DNA from 4 places in the Blastomonas sp. 34TW genome. Region 3 is predicted to be linked to each of the others. Evidence: predicted binding sites of a transcription regulator. Region 3 holds the regulator's gene; each other region holds the start of a gene.
What was found. Region 3 encodes LexA, which represses DNA repair genes until DNA is damaged. Its sites were predicted from a motif close to GTTCCNCNCTTGTTCT; they were not measured.

Region 1 (5,645 bases), on a different contig from region 3:
CCAATCTCAACGACCTGTTCGCGCCGGGCACCGCGCGCACCAACACCGTCAACGTGCCGGTCGCGGGCGGCGGCACCCGCGCCGACACGTTCCTCGAGCAGATTACCGGCAACCTCAACCTCGCTCCCGAGGTCGCGCGCACCTGGGGCGTCGGCGGGGTGTTCATGCCCAGCTCCCTGCCCGGCTTTGCCGCCTCGGTCGACTATTTCGACATTGCGCTCAGCGGCGCGATCGCCACGCTCACCGCGCAGACCACCGCCAATCTGTGCTTCGAGCAGAATGTCGCGTCGCAATGCGCGCAGATCGCCTTCGCTGCGCCGAACGATATCAGCACGATCACGCTGGTTCCGTTCAACTTCTCGTCGGTCAAGGTGCGCGGAATCGATTTCGAGGCGAGCTATCGCCGTGCGATCGGTCCGGGCAATCTGACGCTGCGTGCGGTCGTCTCGCATTATATCGACAATATCACCGACAACGGCATCAACGCGCCGGTCGATCTGGCCGGGCAGAATGCCGGCGGCGGCGATGCGACGCCTTCCTGGAACTATCGCCTGTCGGCCAATTACGACACCGAAAGCTGGTCGTTCAATGCGGTGGGCCGCGGCTTTTCCGACGGCGTGTACAACAACAATTTCATCGAGTGCCAGACCGGCTGTCCGCTCTCCACCCCCGATTTCCGCACGATCAACACCAACCGGATCGACGGCCAATGGTATCTCGACCTTTCGGTGACCAGGCGGTTCAAGATCGCCGCGTCCGAGGCGGAGGTGTTCCTCTATGTCCGCAACGTGTTCGATACCGACCCGGTGCTGGTCGGCAACGGCCCGACCGGTGACAACACGCCGGCCTATCCGCAGACCAACCGCAACCTCTATGACGTGCTTGGCCGCGTCTTCCGCATGGGGGTTCGTTTCACGCTGTAACCGCAGACACGACAGGGTACGCTTGCATCCCTGCTCCGTGCCCTGTCGTGACCAGTGCCCGTCCAATCAACGCCTTGTACCAGGAAACCGATGACGATGACCCGATCGATGAAATTGCTGACCGCCCTGTTGATGGCCTCCACTCCGTTCGCGGCGCAGGCCAAGGCACCCGCCGCGATGAAGAAGGAGGCGATGGCGGAAGTCGACGAACAGGCCAAGCTCGTCCAGGAAATGGTCGATTCCGTGTTCAGCTTTCAGGAGCCGGGCTTTCAGGAATTCGAGACCGCCGAATATCTGACCGGAATACTGGAAAAGAACGGCTTCACCATCACCAAGGGGGTGGCAGGCATCCCCACCGCCTGGACCGCGACCTGGAGCAATGGCGATGGGCCGGTGGTGGCGCTTGGATCGGATGTCGACGGGCTGCTCGGCCTGTCGCAGATGCCTGGCGTGCCGCAATTGAAGCCGATCGTGCCGGGCGCGCCCGGCCATGGCGAGGGGCATAATTCGGGCATGCCGCTGATCGTTGCCGCCGCGATTGCCGCCAAGGAGGTGATGATCAAGCACGGCATCAAGGGCAAGCTGATGCTCTGGCCGGGCGTCGCCGAGGAGCTGCTGGCAACCAAGGCCTATTATGTCCGCGCAGGGCTGTTCAAGGACGTGGATGTCTCGATCTTCACCCATGTCGCCTCCAGCTTCGGCACCAGCTATGGCGATTCCGGCAATAACGGCATGGTCTCGGTCGAATACACGTTCAAGGGCATCACCAGCCATGCCGCAGGCGCGCCCTGGTCCGGGCGCAGCGCGCTGGACGCGGTGGAACTCATGAACATCGCCTGGAACATGCGACGCGAGCATTTGCCGCTCACCCAGCGCTCGCATTATGTCATCACCAATGGCGGCGGGCAGCCCAATATCGTCCCGGGCGAGGCATCGGTCTGGTATTATTTCCGCGAGCAGAATTTCGAGTCCATCCGGCATCTCTACAATACCGGCAGCGACATTGCCGAAGCCGCCGCCAAGGCGACAGGCACGTTCGTCAGCCGCCGCGTGCTGGGCTATGCCGCACCCAATTTCGGCAACAAGCCGCTCGCCGAAGCCGCGCAAGCCAATATCGAGATGGTCGGCATGCCCAAATGGTCACCCGAGGACCAGGCGTTTACCAAGGCAGTGCAAGAGGCGCTGAAGTTCAAGATCGCGCCGCTCAAGACCACGGTCGAGCCACTCTCGACGCCCGAAACGCGCGGCACTTCGATGGGCGGCGGATCGGACGATATCGGCGACATCATGTGGACGGTACCGACGATCACCATCCGCTTTCCGTCGAACATTCCCAGCATGATCGGGCATAACGTCACCTCGGCGATCGCGATGGCGACGCCGATCGCGCACAAGGGCGCGGTCGCGGGAGCGAAGGCGGTGGCACTGACGGTGCTCGACGTGATGACCACGCCCAAGCTGGTCAGCGACGCCAAGACCTATTTTACTACGGTGCAGACCAAGGATCAGAAATACGATCCGGTGCTCACCCCCGAAGACCAGCCCGCCATCCACCTCAACAAGGAGCTGATGGAGCGCATCCGGCCCGAGCTGAAGAAATATTATTACGATCCCAGCAAATACAGCTCGTATCTGGAGCAGCTGGGCATCACCTATCCGCAGCTGACGCCGCAATAAACCGTGGCGGCATGCCATCGGGTCGCACCGATCGCCGGGCAGAGTTGGTGCAAGTCGCCCGCTCTGCCCGGCGCAGCCCGCCGGTCACCTTGCGCCGGGCATCGTTCCCGGACGAAGATATGGCAACAGATGACCGACATAGTCGATCTTGCCGAGCGGCGCGCCCTGCGCGCGCAGGATCGCATAGGCGGTCATCACGTGGAAATAGAATTGCGGGATCGCCCAATCGCGCGCGTACTGGGCCGCAGTGAAGTCGAAGATCATGCCCATCGGCAGTTCATGCGCGATTGCCATATCGTCCGCGACATCCGCCAGGCCATCGGCGGCTGCCTCCACGATGGCAATGGTATCGGCAATGCGTGCCTGCGCATCGGCGATGGTCCATGGCTTTGCGCCCGCTTCCACCCCTTCGCCGCGCAACGCCGCGATCGCATCGGGAAAATCCTGCCCGCGCAGCCGCGCCATCGCCTCCTGCGCCTGAACGCAGGCAAAGCAAATCTGCGTGAACAATGGGAACATGTCGGGCGCCAGCCGCGCCTGCATGATCTGCGCCGACTGTTCGGCATCGAAATGCTGCTCCGCCTTGCCCAGCCAGGCCGAAAGCGCGCCCAGCATCTGCACGAAACTGGGTACGAGAGTATCCTTGAGGTTCATTCGTTGGTCCTTTTTGCGATGCGCCACCTTAGCCGGAACCTCCCGCCGGCAAAGCCTTTCGCTTGAAATTAAACTGTTCTTTCTTTGTTCCACTCCCTATATGCGGAATATGAGCGAAAAACCGATTCTGCAGAAGCTGGCCTTGCTCGCCGATGCGGCGAAATATGACGCTTCGTGCGCATCTTCGGGCACGGTGCGGCGCGACTCCACGGGTACCAAGGGTATCGGCTCGACCGGCGGCATGGGCATCTGCCACAGCTATGCGCCCGATGGGCGGTGCATCTCGCTGCTAAAGATCCTGCTCACCAATTTCTGCATCTACGATTGCCGCTTCTGCATCAATCGCGCGTCGAGCAACGTGCCGCGCGCGCGGTTCAACCCGGCCGAGGTCGTCCGGCTGACGCTCGATTTCTACAAGCGCAACTATATCGAGGGGCTGTTCCTGTCCTCGGGCATCATCCGGTCGGAGGACTATACGATGGAACAGCTGGTCGAGGTCGCCCGGCTGCTGCGTGAGGAGCACCGGTTCGGCGGCTATATCCACCTCAAGACAATCGCTGGCGCTTCGCCCGAATTGATCGCCAAGGCAGGGCTCTATGCCGATCGGCTTTCGACCAATGTCGAGCTGCCGACCGAGGATGGCTTGAAGAGCTTCGCGCCGGAGAAGAAGCCGCAGACGATCCGCAAGACCATGGCCAATGTCCGCGTCGGCGTCGAAGATGCAGTCGAGGCGCGCAAGGACCGGCTGCTCAAGAAGGCAAAACCGCCGCGCTTCGCGCCCGCGGGCCAATCGACCCAGATGATCGTCGGCGCAGACGGCGCGCGCGACGACGATATCCTCGCTTCGGCCACCAGCCTCTATTCGGGCTATCGCCTGCGCCGGGTCTATTATTCGGCCTATAGCCCGATCCCCGATGCCAGCAGCGACCTGCCCCCGGTGCGCCCGCCGCTGATGCGCGAGCACCGGCTGTATCAGGCCGATTGGCTGCTGCGCTTCTATGGCTTCGACCGCGCCGAGATCATGGCCGGAGCGAACGAGGGCATGCTCGACCTGTCGATCGATCCCAAGCTGGCCTGGGCGCTGCAGCGGCGCGAGAGTTTTCCGGTCGATATCAACCGCGCACCGCGCGAGATGCTGCTGCGCGTGCCGGGCCTCGGCACCAAGGCGGTTGACCGGATTATCGCGGCACGCCGGCTGGGCGCGATCCGCATCGGCGATCTGGCGCGCCTTACCGCCTCGGTGAAGAAGGTGCTGCCCTTCGTCACCACGGCCGACTGGCGACCCGGGGGCCTTACCGACAGCGCCAATCTGCGCGCGCGCTTCGCGCCGGCGCCCGAGCAGATGAGCCTCGCGCTGTAGGGCCATGCGCGAGATCATCCTCCAGCAGCCGGGCGAGTTCGAAGAGTGGCGCGGCCATGCACGAGCGCTGCTCGCCGCCCGCGTGCCGCCCGAGGATATCGTCTGGCGGCCTGCGGGCGAAAGCGCCTCACTGTTCGCCGACAGCGCGCCGCTCCAGCCCCAGCGTACGGTCAGCCTGCCCCGCGAACTGGTCGCCATTGCCGACCGGGTGATCTGCCATCGCGACGATGGCGTGCCCTCGCGACTGTACCGGGTGCTGTGGCGCGCGCTCGACGATCGCAAGCTGATCGAGCGGCGCACCGATCCCGATACCGACTGGCTGATGCGTTGCGACAAGGCGATCCGGCGCGATCTGCACAAGATGCACGCATTCGTCCGCTTTCGCAGGCTGGGCGAGGACGAGACGGGACGCGAGCGCTACATCGCCTGGTTCGAGCCCGAGCATCGCATCCTGCGGCTGGCCGCGCCTTTTTTCCGCAAGCGCTTCTACGGCATGGATTGGGCGATCCTCACCCCCGATGCCCGCGCGATATGGCATGCCGAGGAGCTGCATCTCGGGCCCGGCGGCACGCGCGACGAAGTACCCGATCACGACGTGGTCGAGGACCAGTGGCGCACCTATTATGGCGCCATCTTCAACCCGGCCCGGGTCAAGATCGCCGCCATGCGCGCCGAGATGCCCAAGAAATACTGGCACAACCTACCCGAGGCGCAGGACATTGCGCCGCTGATCGCGGGGGCCGAGGCGCGCGTGGAACGGATGCGCGAGACAGCCGTCTCGCTCGCAAACCCCCGCAGCGACAAATGGCGCGTGCGCGGGGAAGCGGAGACTGTCTTGCCCGAGGCCATCGCATCGCTGGACGATCTGAACCAGGCCGTGCGCGCCTGCACCCGCTGCCCGCTGCATTGTCACGCGACCCAGGCGGTGACTGGCGAAGGCCCCCGCCAGGCGCGGATCATGCTGGTCGGCGAACAGCCGGGTGACCGCGAGGATCTGGAAGGCCGTCCGTTCGTCGGTCCCGCGGGACAGC
Region 2 (5,645 bases), on a different contig from region 3:
CGCGCAACAGAACCCTGCCGCGCTTGTCGCGTATTTCGCTGAAAGTCGCCTCCATCCCGTCCGGCACCCTTTCCCACACCGTGCTGTCGGGATAGCTACTAAAGGGGGAGCTCCCAAGCCAATGCCCCGCGCGTAAAACAAACTCCTGATCCTTCGCTGCCGGGCCGGCCTGGAGACAATGGCCCGCCAGAACGCGCTCCCGCCAACGGGCAGCCGCCCGCGGATCGGTGAGCGTGTAAGGCGCATCATCGAGTTGCATTTCAGGCGAGCCTGGATCGCACTTGCCTTTCGGCCTGAGCCGATAGGTCATCGCGGCTCCAGACAAGGCGAATCTACCGTGTTTCAGCCGAACGAAACTGACCGGCCATCCGATTTCATTCACCGTAACGCTGGCTGCACCGCCATCGGAGAGCAACCAGATACAATTGGAGTCGCATGCAAGAACTTCCACACCGTTGACCTGCATCTTGCGATCCGTTGCCCAACTATTTCGCTCGGTCTCCAGCTTCACGTCGCCATACAGTTTGACCTTGCTCGGCGGCACAACATTGGAAAGATGGAATTTGGCCAGCCGCGCCTCTGCCGCCGATCGCGATGGCGCTACGATGATCCAGGATACGATGATCAATGCAGCAAGCCCCAGTCCGGCAGGAATACCGACCGCAGGCAGTGTGGCCAGCCCCTCGTTACGATAACCCCTGAGAAACAGCCGTGTAGTGAACCAGGGTACAGAGAAAATACCGATCCACAAGAACAGCGTGGGCGTCATCATCAGGAAAATTCCAGGGATGATCAGGAAAAAGAAGCCGATAAAAATAATGAAAGGCCATTTCATTGTGGCAAATGCCAGCATTGCAAACAGAACCAATGTGGGTCCGATTACCATAGATAAAGAGTGGGCGACGCGGTTCATGCTAATTCTATCTGCAATTTTGGACTATTTTACCTAATATGCCTTGTAAAATGGTTAACCGAAGGAAAACGTCGAGGGCTGTGCGGCACATCCGATTCGCTTTTATTTAACAACGCGACGTCGATTACCCCTTCATCTGATGGACTGGTTGTCCGCTCTTGAACAATGCGACGCATAGGCCTTGCATCGGCATCTCGCCGGACGACGTCATGCTTCTGCGCACAGCCGTGCGGAGTCCACATGCGAAGCGTGGTCGGGAACGATCAGCAGCGCGAGGCGCGCGAGCCGCAAACGCGCGGCTTCTTTCTCTCGCAGGCATCCGGTTTAGCCGAACAGCTCGCCCTGCGTGCCGTCTGCCGGGGCGCGGAAGTGCGATGCATCCAGTACCCATTTGTACTGGTTGAGCCCCGCGCGTTTGACCGCGAGGCGGAAGCGGGTGCGGATCAGGTCGGCCCAGGGGCCGGACCCGCGCATGCGCGAGCCGAAATCGGGATCGTTGTCGCGCCCGTTGCGCATCTGCTGGATAATCGTCATCACCTTGGCGGCGCGATCGGGGAAATGCGCGTCGAGCCAGGCGCGGAACAGTGGCGCGATCTCGTGCGGCAGGCGGACCGGGATGTAGGAAGCCGAGAGCGCGCCGGCCTCGGCCCCGGCGGTGACCAGCGCCTCGATCTCGTGATCGGTGATCGCCGGGATGACGGGCGAGACGTTGATGTGCGTGGGCACCCCCGCTTCGCTCAGCGCCCTGATCGCGGCGAGGCGTTTGCGCGGGGCGACGGCGCGCGGTTCGAGCGTGCGTGCCATGGCTCCGTCGAGCGTGGTGACCGACAGCGCAACCGCGACAAGATCGTGCCGCGCCATCTGGCCGAGCAGGTCGGTATCGGCAAGCACCCGGTCCGACTTCGTGGTAATCGACACCGGATTGCGCGCTTCCAGACAGACTTCGAGGATCGATCGGGTGATGCGATAGTCCGCCTCGATCGGCTGATACGGATCGGTATTGGTGCCGAGCGCGATGACCTTCGGCACATAACCCGGCTTGCGCAGCGTCGCGCGGAGCAGTTTTGCCGCATCGGGCTTGGCAAACAGGCGGCTTTCGAAATCGAGCCCCGGTGACAGATCGAGCCAGGCATGGGTGGGCCGGGCATAGCAATAGATGCAGCCATGCTCGCAGCCGCGATAGGCGTTGATCGACTGGTCGAACGGAAGATCGGGGGACGTGTTGCGCGAGATGATCGAGCGCGGGTGTTCGATCGTCACCGTGGTGCGCAGCGGGGCAGGGCTGTCGTCGATCGCGGCGCGCTGGTCGAGCCAGTCGCCATCGACCTCGCGCACCGGCAGGTTGAAGCGCGCCGACTCGCGGTTCAGCGGCGCGCCTCGGCCTTTGATTGGGGGCGGGTGGACGGACATGCGTCCAGATTAGAACATTTCAGGAACAAATGCCACCGCTTTGGTCATTCCCGCGAAAGCGGAAATCACGCTTATTCGTTGGCGGAGGCTGTAAGCGGGACCCCCGCCCGCGCGGGGGTGACGATGGATGGTGGCAGAGTGCTGGACTATTTCTCGCGCAGCCTTGGCATCAGCTCGATGAAATTGCAGGGCCGGTTGCGGCTGTCGAGCTGTTCGCTCAGGATGCCGTTCCACCCATCCTTGACCGCACCATTCGATCCGGGCAGCGCGAAGATATAGGTGCCGCGCGCGAGCACCGCGCAGGCGCGCGATTGCACGGTGCTGGTGCCGATTGTCTGATAGCTGAGCCAGCGGAACAGCTCGCCGAAGCCCGGAATGTCCTTGTCCTTCACCCGGTCGAGCGCCTCGGGCGTGATGTCGCGTCCGGTCAGCCCCGTGCCGCCAGTGGAGATGATCGCATCAATCTCGGGATCGTCGATCCAGTTGTTGAGCCGGACGACCAGCCGCTCGACATCGTCCTTCTCGATCGCGCGCGTGATCAGCTTGTGGCCCTTGCCGGTGATCAGCCCGGCCAGGATATCGCCCGATGTGTCGTCGGCAGCGGTGCGCGTGTCTGAAATGGTCAGCAGCGCGATGTTGATGGGCTTGAACGCCCGCGATTCGTCGATGGCCATCGTTCAGTTGTGCTGCACGGTATCCAGCCGGACAAGCTCGATTCCGCCGGCATGCGGAAAGCGCGGCCACATGCCCTGCGCAAGGCCCGTCGCGCTCTTGGAATTCACGCCCGCCTGCTTTTCGTACATCCAATAGTTGCGCAGGATGATGCCGACATAGGCGCGCGTTTCCCAATAGGGGATCGATTCGATGAACAGCAGCGGATCGCCATTGTCCCGCACCTTCTCGTTCCAGCGGCTGACCGGCAGCGGCCCGGCATTATAAGCGGCGATGATCTTGGGCAGCAGCCCCTGGGTCTCGGGCCGGGTGTTGAGGAATTCGAGATAGCGCTGGCCATATTCGAGATTCACCGCCGGCTGATAGAGCGCGCTGGTATCGAGCGACTGCCCGCGGGCGCGCGCCATGTCCTGCGCGGTGCCGGGTCGAACCTGCATCAGCCCGCGCGCATCGGCGGGGCTGCGCGCATCGCTGCGGAAGTTCGATTCCTGCAGGGTGTGCGCATAGACCAGCGCCGGATCGACGCGCCAGCCTTCCACCGGTACCCAGCGCGGCGAGGGGAAGCGTGCGAAGCTGTCCGGGCGGCTGCCCTGCGGTCCGTTCTGCGCGAGCCACATCTGTGTCTGCGGCATGGACAGATCGCGCGCGAGGCGCAGCAGGCAATCGTGCGCGCTATCGCCGGCAATCTGGGCTTCGTGGCGCAAGACCTGGTCGGCCAGGGTCGATTCGCCGATCTGCGTCAGCGCGATGGCACGGCGGACATTGGGTCGGTCCTTGAGCAGCTTCCAATCGTTGGAGCTGAAGTCGGGTGCACGCACCGAGCTGTCGGCAAGGCCCAGTTGCTCGGCCGCGAGCACGCCATAGAGCGTCTCGCCATATTGGCTGGCCGCACGCAGATTGGGCTGGACCAGATCGGGACGGCGGCAGCGGGTCGCGGCGCGCGAGGCCCAGTAATAGCCGGCGGCGCGCTGCTCCTCGTTCCAGGCATTGGCCGCAGCGCCTTCGAAGCCCTGCAGCGCAGCGGCGCAATTGCCCAGGCGCCATGCCGCGAGCCCTGCGGTCCAGTGCGCCTCGCCCAGCCACTCGCCCGAACCCAGCGTCGCGGCGCGCGCCATGTCGAGCGCTTCCTGATCGCGGTTCTCGAGATAATAGGACCAGGCAACACGCTGCTGCAGCTCGGTGCGGGCCTGGGGGCTGAGGAAATCGACCTGATCGGCCAGCGCTGCTGCGGCACCGGCGGGATCATCGGCAACGATGCGTTCCTGGATCGTCGCGGCCAGCGTAGGGGGCACCGTGCCGTCTGCGACGCTGCGCGGCTTGCCCCGCCGGGTCAGCCCGCCGAAATTCGCCATGCGCACCATCTGGGGGCGGTCGGGCAGGATCGTCGCACCGCGCTTGGTGGCAAGCGAGGCAAGACGCTCGGCATGCGGAAGGTCTGGCGCGGCGTTGAGCAAGCTGAGCAGCGGCCCCATTTCGACACGCGGCGAATTGGCGGCAAGGAACAGCTCGGCCCGCGCGATATCGTGCAGCACGCCCTTTTCGCGGCTGTCGAGCAGTTCGCTTGCCTTGGTCCAGTTCTGCCCCCGGATCGCGCCGAACACCTGCGAATAATAGTCGCGCTCGGACGAAGAGAGCAGATCGGGCACCTGCGTCTTGGCGACGCGACTGGAAAAATAGCTATAGGATGATTCTTCGGCCATGGCTGGCTGGCAGGAGATCAGGGCCGCACCCCCGGCGATGATCAGCGCTTTCTTCAGCAAGGTCTTACTCCACGAGCAGCTTCTGCCATTGCTGCCACGCCATGCTTTTCTCTTGCACGATGCGATGAAACATCAGGCTGAGCTTGCGCGTGACCACCGTTTTGACAGTTCGGTCACCATGGTTAAGAAAATGCAAATCGGTAAGCTTTTGCGACGGGTTGTGGCTGAGCAGCGCCCTGGCGGTGTCTTCGCCGGCAACCACCAGCATTTCCGGGGCTGCCAGCCCGATATGATGCCGGGCTATGCGAGTCCAGGTGCCAAGATGCGGCAGCGCCGCCTGGTTATCGAAAACGACCCGCGGGAACAGCGAGGCGCGGTAGACATCCTCCGGCGCAAAGCCGCACGCGCGCGCGATCATGTCGAGCAGCCGGCCCGACCGACCCGACAGCACCGTGTCCTGATCGTCACGCTCGGGCGCGCCGGTCAGGACCATCAGCCGTGCTCCCTGTCTTCCCGCGGGCGCAATATGGCGGCCGTCGCCGCCGTCGGCCGCGAGCGACCCGCTGCGCCATGCCGCAACAAAGGCATCGAGCGTCTCGGGCAGAACGAGTTCTGCGTGCGCCTTGGCAACGGGTGCGTCGGGCGCACGCGAGCCAGCCGCCGGCGCTTGCTGAGGCGCGGGGCGCGGTGTCGCCGCTGTACGCACTGGCGGCACATCATCGGCCAACCAGTCATTGGGCGTATCGGCAAAGTCCCAGTCCACGCCGGCCAGCTGCCACCAGTCGATCAGGCTTTGTGCCTCGCGCAGGGGATCGTTAACCGGTGTCAGCACGTTGATGCCCCAAAGCGGGTTGACTTGGGCGCTGCGGCGCTATTGGAGTGAACGGGAGAGGGCATGCCATCGCCTTATGGCACAGGCCCCATCCTGAGCAACGGGGAACACATGATGA
Region 3 (5,645 bases):
GTGGCGTACGCTGCTTCCTGGTCGGGGAATCGCTGATGCGCCAGCCCGATGTCACGCAGGCGACGCGCGCGCTGCTCACCGGAGCAGCCGCCTGATGGACAAGCTGACCCATCTCGACGCGACCGGCGCGGCGCAGATGGTCGATGTCTCCGCCAAGGCCGATACCGTGCGCGAGGCGGTGGCCGAAGGCGTGATCACCATGGCCCCGGCGGTGATCGCCGCCATCCGCGCGGGCGATGTCAAGAAGGGCGACGTGCTGGGCACGGCGCGCATCGCGGGCATCATGGCCGCCAAGCAGACCAGCAACCTGATACCGCTCTGTCACCCGCTGCCGATCTCCAGCGTCTCGGTCGATTTCGAGTATCTCGAGACCGGCGTGCGCGTCGAAACCCGCGTGCGCACCAACGGCAAGACCGGCGTCGAGATGGAAGCGCTGACCGCCGCGAACATAGCCCTGCTCACGATCTATGACATGGCCAAGGCGCTCGATAAGGCCATGGTCATCGGCCCGGTGCGGCTGCTCGCCAAGAGCGGCGGCAAGTCGGGCGACTGGACCGCCGACTGATGGCGGGCGGGCTTATCCCGCTCGACGAGGCGCGCGACCGCCTGCTCGCGCTTGCTGCGCCCCGCCCCGCGATCAGCCTTCCGCTCGATCAGGTCACCGGCCTCACCCTGGCCGAGCCGCTGGTGTCGCAGCGCAACCAGCCCGCCGCCGATCTGTCAGCGATGGACGGCTATGCGGTGCGCAGCGCCGACCTGCCCGGCCCATGGCGCGTCATCGGCGAGAGCGCGGCGGGACGGCCCTTCGCGGGCGTACTTGCGCCGGGACAGGCCGCGCGCATTTCGACGGGCGCGATGATCCCCGATGGCGCAGATTGCGTCGTGGTGCAGGAAGACGTCGCGCGCGAGGGTGACCGGCTGACGCTCACCGGCGATGGCCCCGCAGCTCCCGGCGCGCATATCCGCCGCGCAGGGCATGATTTCGCAGACGGGACGCAACTCGCTGATGCGGGTGCGATCATCGACGCGCGGCTGATCGCGCTTGCCGCGATGGCAGGGCACGGCGCGCTCGCCGTCCACCGCCGCCCGCGCATCGCGATCCTCAGCACCGGCGACGAGCTTGTCCCACCCGGAAACCCGCTGCCCTCGCCCGCGCATATCCCGGCGAGCAACGGCGTGATGCTGGCAGCGATGCTGTCTTCCCTACCCTGCGATCTGATCGTCCCGCCGCTGCTGCCCGATGACCGCGCCACCATCGCCGCGGCGCTGCTCGAGCACAGCCAGGCCGATATCATCGTCACCACCGGCGGCGCATCGGTCGGCGATCACGACCTCATCCAGCCCGCATTGCTCGACAGCGGCGGAACTGTCGATTTCTGGCGGATCGCGATGCGACCAGGCAAACCGGTGATGGTCGGACGTCTGGGCGATGCGATCGTGCTCGGCCTGCCGGGCAATCCGGTCTCGGCCTATGTCACTGCGACGTTGCTGCTGCTGCCGCTGGTGCGCAAGCTTTTGGGTTATCAACAGCTTGTCCCTGCCACCTCCCAGGCGATCGCAGGCGAACCCTTCCCGGCGAACGGCCCGCGCCAGGATTTCGTGCGTGCGCGCTTCCACGATGGCGCGCTCATCCGGCTGAGCAATCAGGACAGCGGAGCGCTATCGGCGCTGCTTCAGGCGGATGCGCTGGTGGTCCGGCCAATCGATGCGCCCGAGGCCAAAATCGGCGATCCGATCGATTATATCGCGCTTCGCCACGGGACTTGACACAAGCTCTTGACCTGACCGTCTTTGTTTCGTAATTGTTCCGTATTCGTTCGAACGCAGGTTCGGCGCAGAAAAGGAACATCGGCGATGCTGACCCGCAAGCAACATGACCTGATCCGCTTCATCCAGGAACGGCTGGAGGCCGATGGCGTCTCGCCTTCGTTCGAGGAAATGAAGGAAGCGCTCGATCTCAAGTCCAAGTCGGGCGTGCACCGGCTGGTCAGCGCGCTCGAGGAACGCGGCTTCATTCGCCGTCTTCCCAACCGGGCGCGCGCACTCGAAATCCTGAAGCTGCCAGAGGCGAGCGTGAAGCCGCGCGAGAAGGAGCTCGCCGCTGCTGCCGCCGCGCGCGCCGATGCCGCGCGGAGCAATGTCGTCAGCATGGACGCGGTGCGCAAGGCGGTGTTGCCGGAGCCTGCGAACAGCAATGTGCTCGAAATTCCGCTGCACGGCCGCATCGCCGCCGGTGCGCCGATCGAGGCGTTCGAGGGCACCGAGATCCTGCCTGTTCCCGCCGCCCTGCTCGGCGCGGGCGAGCATTATGCGCTCGAAGTGTCTGGGGACTCGATGGTCGAGGCGGGCATTCTCGATGGCGACTTTGCGTTGATCAAGCGCACCGAAACCGCGCGCGACGGCGAGATCGTGGTCGCGCTGGTGCGCGGCGAGGAGGCGACGCTCAAATATCTGCGCCGCGAGAACGGCCGCATCCGGCTCGATCCCGCCAATGCGTCCTACGCGCCGCAATATTACGCGCCGCACGAGGTGCAGGTGCAGGGCAAGCTGGCCGGCCTGTTGCGCCGCTATCACTGATGCCGATCAAGCGGGCCTGGCGATCGCCGGGTCCGCGTCGGAATGGGCGGGCCGCTCCCCTCGAAGCGGCTCAGGTGCGGGTGAGCCCCATATCCTCGAGCAGCCGCCCCATATGCTGCTTGAACGGGAAGAAGCCCTTGCGCGCGTGCGGCCAGAAGGTGTCGTCCCATGCCCGGCGCACCTGGACGAGTTCGATCCCTTCGCCCGCCAGCGCCTTGGCGATTTCCGTCAGCCGCGTCGCGACCGGGCCGACCGGGGCATAAGGCGTCACCACCCGGTTGACGCCCGCCTCACGCGACGCCTGCACGATCGCCTCGGCATTCAGGGCATCTATCCGCTTCACCGGTGCCCTGCCGGTTTCGCCAAGCGACGCAGCCATGTCGTGCGCAGCATCCGCAACGAAGCCGCGCGCCTTTTCACCCCAAAGCAACGCCGGATCGGCAGCGATGCAGGTGCCGCAGATATCAACCTCGCGGAGCACCGCATCATCCGGGTGCATGTCCTCGCTGGTGATCAGCAGCAGCGCCGGCGCCCCCCTGGCCGATCCTGCCGCAGGCAAGGGCGCTGCGGCAGGTACCGGTGCTTCGGTCAGCGGCTCGGCGATTTCCGCCAGGCCCTTCGGCGCAAACCGCCCCCCGGTATAGCGCGCGATATTGTCGGCCGTGGCGAGATAGGTCTTGCCCGCCGTCTGCAAGCCCGCGACCCAGCGCCAGGACAGGGTATTGCTCGCCGCATCGGCATCGATCAGATGGCGCAGGAAGAAACCCGCGCCCAGCGTCCAGGGCAGCCGCAGCGTGAAGATCCAGATCGAGGCGAACCACATGCGTGCGTGGTTGTGCAGATACCCCGTCTCGACCAGCTCGCGCGCCCAGTCATCGAAGCCCTCGATGCCGGTGCGGCCCGCTTCCGCCTGTTCCAGCGCGCGGACATTGCGCAGCCGCTCGTGCTGCTCGTCGCGCTCGACGAGGAAGCGCTCCCAGATGCCGGGCCGCATCTCGAGCCAGCCCTTCCAATAGGTGCGCCACAGCACCTCCTGCACATATTTCTCCGCCGCCGCGAGCGAATGCCGTTCCAGCACCGCCGCGCACACTTCCTGCTCGTTCAGCAGGCGATAGCGCAGCCAGGGTGAAAGCTGCGACACCGCGCTGGGCCGACCGGGCCCGAGATCGCTGTTGCGCCCCTCGGCATAGGCGCGGCCCGCGTGCGGCACGAAGGCATTCATCCGCGCAAGGCCCGCCGCGCGCGTCGGTTCGAACACTCCGCTCATACCCGCCGCTCGCGCAGCAGACCCTGCAGGCGTGGTCTGATCGTGAGAAAGCGCAGATAGGCACGCTCGAGCATCGCCAGCACCGGCTTCCAGCGCGCGATGAGACCGAGCGGTCGCAGCAGGGGAATGGCACGCCACATCGCCGCAAAGGCCGCTGCGCCAGAGAGCATCACGCCATTTTCGCGCGCATGGAAGCGTTCGAGCAGCGCCGTGCGATCGATCGGGCAAGAGCCGCCCGGCGTCGATACGTCGATGAAGTCGATCGCCCCGCGCCGGTCGAGCCGCCGCATCAGCGCGATTTCGCGCGTACAGAGCGGGCACGCGCCGTCATACCAGACTTCAAGCTTGTCCCTCATTCCGTGCGCGGCCCCGTTTTCTGCTGTCTCGTGTCGAAGATAGATACGCGCAAGACCAGCGCAACGGATGCTGTTTCGCGGAATCTGTTTTTGCTGGAAACAACCATCCCGATTAATGGGAAATTTTCCCAACAGTCAGCATTTGTTCATGTTCAACTTGGGCCTGAAAAAGCCTAAGTCGCTGGAATAGCGTGGTTTTTTCAGTTTGGCACGGCGTGTGCAAAGTATCTGGCATCTCCGGACACACCGACCGGAACCACCAGATACCCACGAAAGGACACCGCCATGACCCTCTTCTCGAACGCCCAGAGCCAGATCGCCGCCGTCGCTCTCGCCATCCTGACCTCCAGCCTGTTCATCGCCGCCAGCGTCGCTCCCGGCGTCGTCGCCTGATCCCCAGCCAGCACCTCAAACCGAAATCGAAAGGACCTTCCCCATGAACATCCTCGCCACCGCTCTCGCTTCGATCTGCTCGGTCATCCTCATCGCCACCAGCGTCGGCCCTGGCATGATCGTCTGATCCACACCGCTTCAACCATCTTCGACACAGGAAACACCATCATGAACGTCATCGCCACCGCTCTCGCCGCCATCTCCTCGATCGTCTTCATCGCTGCCAGCATCGGCCCCGGCGTCATCGTCTGACCGAATTGAGGCCCTGTTAGACCGCAGCGCCGACCAGCCTGCCAATCCCCGCCGTCAGCGCCATGGCCAGCGCCCCCCAGAAAACGACGCGGATCACGGGACGTGCCACCGGAGCACCCCCCGCCCGGGCGCTCACCGCCCCCAAGAGCGCGAGGAACAGGATCGATCCTGCCGCCTCGCCCAGCACCATCGACCCCATCGGCAGCAACGCCGCGAGCAGCAGCGGCAGCGCCGCGCCGACCGTGAAGGTCAGCGCCGAAGCGAGCGCCGCCTGGAGCGGCCTGGCAGCCGTCAGATCATTGATGTGCAACTCGTCGCGCGCATGGCTGCCCAGCGCATCGTGCGCCATCATCTGCACCGCGACCCGATCCGCCGTCGCCGGATCGACCCCGCGCCCGACATAGATCGCGGCCAGCTCGGCGCGTTCGAACTCGGGATCGTCCGCCAGTTCCGCCCGCTCGCGCGCCAGATCCGCCGCCTCGGTATCCGACTGGCTGCTGACCGAGACATATTCGCCCGCCGCCATCGACATCGCGCCTGCCACCAGCCCTGCCGCGCCCGCGACCAGCAGCGCCTGCCGATCCGCCCCCGAAGCCGCGACGCCCAGAATCAGGCTGGCGGTCGAGACGATTCCGTCATTCGCCCCCAGCACCGCGGCGCGCAACCAGCCGATCCGCGCGATCTGATGGCTTTCGGCATGGACGGGCATTCCCGGCTTGGCTGTTCGTGGCACTGGCGATCCCTTATCTGCGTCTGCTGGCCCAGTCTGGCGCAAAGCAGCGAGCCGATCCAGAGGCGAG
Region 4 (5,645 bases), on a different contig from region 3:
GAGGCGTCGACGCCGACGATGACCCTGGCCGGCGCATAGGAATTGGGCGGCAGGTAATCAGGCGAGTCCTCGACGACGACCGGCGGCGCATCGGGGCGACCCACTCTGAGACCACTGCTTGCCGCCTTGTCGGAGCTGAAGCTCATCAGCTTCACCTCGCCAGGCGAAGGGATCATGCCGCCCTGCGGATCACCGCCTGCAGACACAGCACTGGGCTGAGGCGAACGTCCCCGCGCGTCATAACCGCCTGCCTGCGGCCCATAGGCCGGTGGCGGTACAGCGGGTGCCGTCGTCGTGGGCTGAGCGGCAAGCCGCGTCTTCAGTTCAGCATTCTCAGCAGAGATCGCATCGATCGCAGCCTGCCCATCGACCCGCATGGCCTGGTTTTCGGATCTGAGAGCCGCGAGCTGCGCCTCGATCTCCGTCCGCGGGATGCTCCCATCCTTCAGCGCCTTCTGTTCGCGCGTGACCGCATCCAGCCGGTTACCATAGGTCGCCACGAACTCGCGCTGCGACAGATCGCGGTTGACCAGACCTGCCGTGTCGATCGTCTGCGCCGCATTGGGATCGTCGGTCTTGGCCTTGTCATCACCGCCAAGGATGAACCAACTCCCGCCGAGCAGCGCGAGCGCTCCCAGCGAGCCCAGCAGCAGCTTCTGACGGCGCGCAGTGCGGGCGTTAAGCCCGGAAAGTTCGGACGGTGAAGCGGTCGCGGCCTGGAGAGGGGCCGTGCCGTTCGCATTGACTGCATCAGTCATGGCCGGTCTCCCCGTTTGCGCCGACAACAAAGGCCGTGGTGCTGGCCCCGGGTTCGAGCTTCGGCTCGGCAATCGAGACGGCGAGGGTGTCGCGCGGTGCGAGATCGCGCTCGGCCAGCGTCACGGGCTTCGATCCGCGATTGTGGACGCGAACAACTTTCCCGGTGAGGCTGGCGCCCCGATAGTCAGCGATGAGCTGGACTTCGAGATCGCCGACCCGCACGGGCACGGCGGTCGCCTGGCGGACCTCGTAGCCATCGACAGTCCGGTCATTGGCCATGGCCTGGATGAGCCTGACGGCGCTTGACTCGATCGGGGTCTGGCTTTCCCAGTCCGCTGCCCGGTTTCTCGCGATCGCGGGGTTGGTCACGAAGACCTGGGTCGCCGGGATTTGCTCAACCCGGCACGCGACCTTGTAGACGAAGCCCTTTTTCGTGGTGGCGAAGAAGCTGATTGCCCGGGCCGCGTAGGTTTCCGGCACCGACACGTAAATGTCGCCGCGCACCGGCTCGTTAGTCACCGCAAAGTCGTTGTAGGGCGTGCCAGTCGAGATCTTCGAGACGCTGGCGAACTGGTCGTCGACCAGCGCAAAGCGGGTCAGTTCCCGCGCTGAAACGCTGCACTCGATCCCGGCGCCGTCAGCCGCTTGCTTGAACTGGTCGGCGGCAAAAGCGGGGGATGTCGCTGCTGCGAGCAGCGCTGCCGCGCTCAGAAGTGAGCCCCGTGCATGGGCCCCTTTTCGGTAAGCCATCACTGGGCCTCCTTCGATTTGTCCTGTGGGGGGAGCTGGGCGAACCCTGCCAGCGCCAGGCGCAGGCCGCGGTAAGTCCAGCTGAAGCGGAAACGGCGCTCGTCGCTGGCAATCACCTGCGCGCCGACGAAGGTCTTGAGAGTTCCGGTCACATCCGATGTCAGACCCTTGGGATCCACGCTCATCGACCGGATCACGAATGCCTGGGTAACGTCCGAGCCGCGTTGCTCCTCGACAATCCCCACTAGCTCAGCTTTCAGCCGCCCATAGCTTGCGGGATCCGCCAGCTTCAGGATCTCGTTCATCCAGTAATCGAGGCCCTCCGGGCTGCGATTGAGGAGAACAAGGGCGGCATCGCGGGTGACAAGCTCAAGATAGTCGGCCTCGACCCCGGCGCTGCTCACCGTGAGTTGCTTGGGAACGGTCGGCACCAGCACGACCTCGCGGTCGCGGGTGGCGGCAAGGCTCCCTGCCACGACCAGTGCGAGGCCGAGACCCGCGCTGGTGAGCGCGAACAGGTTCCGCTGGCGCAGCAGCGATTGCTGACGTTCGTGGGATATGTCGGAAAACATGAGTTTCTCCCCTCAACCGGCAAGCAGTCGGCAGTGGGAAGGCGGCGTTGCCTTGAGACCCAGAAATCCTGCAGGCAGATACCAATATGCGGCATGGGCTACCCAGGAGCTGGCGCGTCCTGCTTTTGCCTTTCGCAGTGCGAACCAGGCGCCGAAGGCGACGATGATGCCGATGAAGATATGCTGGGTGAGGATCCCCCAGGTGAAGGGGGCCAGCATTCCCGCGAACTCGTCGATGGTCCAGAAGCCGATAAGCTCTGGGTCATCGAGGCGTCGGGGAATGATGTAGGGGTCTGCCATGGCGCCGTCGCCTTCCCGTCCGACCGCTTAGATGACCGCGGTCACGACCGAGGTGACGATCGGAACACCCGTGCCGACGCCGATACCGACGCCCACGGGAACGGCGACCTGGCCCAGCGAAAACCGCCCGGATGCCAGACCGATCAGGCCACCGGCGAGGCTGAGGACCGTGATGATCTTGCCGCCCGAGCCTTCCAGGAAATCCGTGAACTTGGTGAGGGCAGGGGTGAAGGTCGTGTCCGCGCCAGCATAGGCGGCGCTCGCCGCAAGCGCCGCGACTGCGACCGGGATGGCAATGTTGAGGGTCTTGCCGAGACCCTTGACGCTGGCGCGCCGGGGGAGGGTGAGGGACTGCATGTGAAGCTCCGGTTGGAGGGGTGGTCACAGCGTTCTTGCGTTCGCTGTGTGTTCCACATGCATCTAGGAAATGATCGTAGGAAAGGGTTGGCATCTGATCCGCTTTGGAGACGGATGGATGCGGACACATTTTTCAGCGCCCGTCGGTCTTCAACAGCGATGATGGCGATAATGTAGGGTTTTTATGTCGAAGATCGCCGCCCGATGCGCCGTGATCCGCCGACGACTCGGGCCGAGGAACTGATTCGCCTTTAAACGAGATGTTCCGCGTATGTTCTTTTCATTTTCCTACATGGGATGCTTCGCGTTATGCCTGCGAGTCGCACCAGTGCAGAAGCGAGGAGACAACCATGTACCATCCAACCGCCGCCGCCAGACCGGCCAATGAAAGCCTGGCTCGCGTGCTTGCCCATGCGATCGATGCCGCCGGCAAACCCCGCCACAGGATTGCCAATGAATGCGGAATGCATCGCGAGACCCTGCTTCGCGTTGCGCGCGGCGAGCGGCCCATCGGGCTCGACGAAGCAGCTCGTGTGCTCGCCGCCTGTGGAGCACATCCCCGAGCCAGCATGATCCTCGCTCTCGCCGGGCAGGAAGATCTCGCCTGCGAGTGGATGCATGGTGAGATGGGCGAATTTCTCGAAGAGTTCTTCACCAGCCTGCCCGTCCATCTGCAGCGGACCCTCGGCCGCCGGATCGAGGATCTGCGGCCTAGGTGGGCCAACGGCACCTCACAGCTTGTGGCGCGAATGCTCGCCAAGCACATCGATGATTTTGTGGGCCGCGACATCGCAATGTCGCTGTCACGGTAAGCCTAAGAGTTCGGAGGGGACCGAACTTTACGATTGAGATCAGCAATGTCGCATTCAGCACAAGATGAAACGCCCTACCTGCCGCCGGCGGAAACTGTGCCGCCGGCCCGACTTCTTCGACTGCCGGAAGTGATGGCCCGCGTCGGGTTGCGTCGTTCAGCCATCTATCAGCGGATGAGCGAAGGGCGTTTCCCCAAGTCACGATCGCTGGGGCCCAAATGTGCAGTTTGGGTCGAAGCGGAAATTGATGAGTGGATCCGCGCCGTATCGCGAATTCCAAACTGATCACGCCGTGATCTATTCCGTTAGGATTCCTCGCGCTAAGCTGCGCGCATGGTTTATCGATATCCGCTGGGCAATACTCTTCATCCCGAAGCTCTGAAGGAGAAGCAGCGTTCGCTGCGGGACGGCTTCCAGAAGCCTTTGGGGCTTCGCGTGCACCGTGCGCTATCGTGGCTTCGACGAGCCGAAGCTGAGGATGAAGACCATGATGTCCGCTTCATCCTTCTCTGGATTGGATTTAACGCGGCCTATGCCGGTGATGTCGAAGAATCGGCCAGTAGCTCAGCGCCGGAGGGCGAGCGCGGCCTCTTTCAAGCATTTTTCTCGACCTTGGTGAAGTTTGACGCCCGTCACCGCGTCTACGATGCCGTCTGGCAACGGTTCAGCCAGGAAATCCGACTGCTTCTGGATAATCGCTATGTCTATCACCCGTTCTGGCAGCACCAGAATGGTGTCCCGGGCTATGCGGATTGGGAGCAAAAGCTTGAGCGGAGCCGGACTGCTATCAATCATGCCTTGCGCGAGCACGACACTGCCCGGATTCTCTCGATCCTCTTTGATCGGCTTTACGTTCTGAGGAACCAGTTGGTGCATGGCGGCGCAACCTGGAACAGCGACGTCAACCGTGACCAAGTCAGGGATGGCGCGTCTCTTCTGGGTTGCCTGCTGCCCATCTTCGTCGACCTGATGATGGATAACCCGGATCACGCTTGGCCGATGCCGAATTACCCTGTGGTCGACTAGCTCAGCCGCTTCGGGGTGAATTCACGCTGCCTCGTCCAAATCTTCTGCGCGTTGACGTGGTGCAGGGGGCGAGTGGAGGTGAAACCCCATCGTACCCCGCACCTGGTCGCCACGGGCATCAATCTCGTCACGCAGCCACCGCACGAGGACAGCTGGATCCTTTTCCGCCAACAGATCCGCACGGTGCGCAACGACCGCAAAGTCACCTGGCGTTTGGCCATGGTGGATGGGCCACTCTGAGGGCCAGTCGAGGCCAAACCGGGCTTGGAAAAGCTTGCCTGCCTGCGCTGGCGTCATGGCATTGAACACAGCCCGGATCGTGAAGCGACGCTGGGTCGCTGGATCGAGGTTGTCGGCCAGATTGGTCGTGGCGATGAAGGGAGTGCGGAGGTGTTCGAGCTGTACCAGCATCTCGTTGACCTGGCTGACCTCCCAGCTCCGTTGACCGGCTTCCCGGCGGTAAAGGAAGCTGTCGACCTCATCGATCAATAGCAGCGCGCCGCGTTCGGCGGCCTTGGCGAAGGCTTCAGCGATGTTCTGTTCGGTCTCGCCTACATAGGGACTCATCAGGTCCGAGCACCGCCGCTCTTCAATATCCAATCCCATGGTCTCGGCGAGGTGCCGTGCAAAGGCCGATTTACCTGTACCTGAAGGCCCTGACAGCAACAGGCTCCAGCCCCGGTCTGGGGTCGCGGCCAGACGCTCAGCAAGACGAGACAAATCAGTGTCCGCCCGCGACAGCTTCGGATCATAAATCGAACTGCCTGGTGCATCGGGGGCGCAGGACTGGCCGAGGGCCCGCATCACGCTGTGGATGGCGGTCTTCGCAACGTCGGCCCCGCCGCTGGCGAGATGGGCGGCTTTCAGGCCGGCCGCAACGACTGCAGGCGGCGCCTTCAGGCTCGCGATCTCACGCAGTTCAGCCGTGCTCAGGGCAACCGATGCTGTCTCAGCGGACCTTTGGGCAACCCGCTCTCGCACTGCAAAGCGCGGCCTATCGAAGCCAATCGCGAGGGTCATGCGCCGCAAGACGGCAGGGTCCAGTCGCGAACGCTGATTGACGATCCAG

Region 1: a site for LexA is predicted at 3,330-3,345, ahead of OPU69_RS10905 (putative DNA modification/repair radical SAM protein). Genes of this name have one in related genera too.
Region 2: a site for LexA is predicted at 2,335-2,350, ahead of OPU69_RS07615 (PA0069 family radical SAM protein). Genes of this name have one in related genera too.
Region 4: a site for LexA is predicted at 3,001-3,016, ahead of OPU69_RS17665 (transcriptional regulator). Genes of this name have one in related genera too.

What each region holds. Positions count from the first base shown of each region.
Region 1 is NZ_JAPFGW010000007.1:147,891-153,535, forward strand. It holds gene OPU69_RS10890 (TonB-dependent receptor plug domain-containing protein) at 1-923, shown strand, start outside; gene OPU69_RS10895 (amidohydrolase) at 1,014-2,600, shown strand; gene OPU69_RS10900 (DUF1993 domain-containing protein) at 2,685-3,254, opposite strand; gene OPU69_RS10905 (putative DNA modification/repair radical SAM protein) at 3,364-4,614, shown strand; gene OPU69_RS10910 (UdgX family uracil-DNA binding protein) at 4,619-5,645, shown strand, end outside.
Region 2 is NZ_JAPFGW010000004.1:212,758-218,402, reverse strand. It holds gene OPU69_RS07620 (hypothetical protein) at 1-913, opposite strand, end outside; gene OPU69_RS07615 (PA0069 family radical SAM protein) at 1,238-2,323, opposite strand; gene moaB (molybdenum cofactor biosynthesis protein B) at 2,470-2,997, opposite strand; gene OPU69_RS07605 (lytic transglycosylase domain-containing protein) at 3,001-4,755, opposite strand; gene OPU69_RS07600 (uracil-DNA glycosylase family protein) at 4,760-5,527, opposite strand; gene OPU69_RS07595 (electron transfer flavoprotein-ubiquinone oxidoreductase) at 5,642-5,645, shown strand, end outside.
Region 3 is NZ_JAPFGW010000016.1:10,356-16,000, forward strand. It holds gene trpC (indole-3-glycerol phosphate synthase TrpC) at 1-95, shown strand, start outside; gene moaC (cyclic pyranopterin monophosphate synthase MoaC) at 95-565, shown strand; gene OPU69_RS17345 (molybdopterin molybdotransferase MoeA) at 565-1,767, shown strand; gene lexA (transcriptional repressor LexA) at 1,855-2,577, shown strand; gene OPU69_RS17355 (FAD-binding domain-containing protein) at 2,648-3,844, opposite strand; gene OPU69_RS17360 (thiol-disulfide oxidoreductase DCC family protein) at 3,841-4,200, opposite strand; gene OPU69_RS17365 (VIT1/CCC1 transporter family protein) at 4,862-5,554, opposite strand.
Region 4 is NZ_JAPFGW010000017.1:21,263-26,907, reverse strand. It holds gene OPU69_RS17690 (TrbI/VirB10 family protein) at 1-758, opposite strand, end outside; gene OPU69_RS17685 (type-F conjugative transfer system secretin TraK) at 751-1,509, opposite strand; gene OPU69_RS17680 (type IV conjugative transfer system protein TraE) at 1,509-2,081, opposite strand; gene traL (type IV conjugative transfer system protein TraL) at 2,094-2,381, opposite strand; gene OPU69_RS17670 (hypothetical protein) at 2,409-2,738, opposite strand; gene OPU69_RS17665 (transcriptional regulator) at 3,089-3,550, shown strand; gene OPU69_RS17660 (AlpA family transcriptional regulator) at 3,596-3,835, shown strand; gene OPU69_RS17655 (hypothetical protein) at 3,884-4,576, shown strand; gene OPU69_RS17650 (AAA family ATPase) at 4,598-5,645, opposite strand, start outside.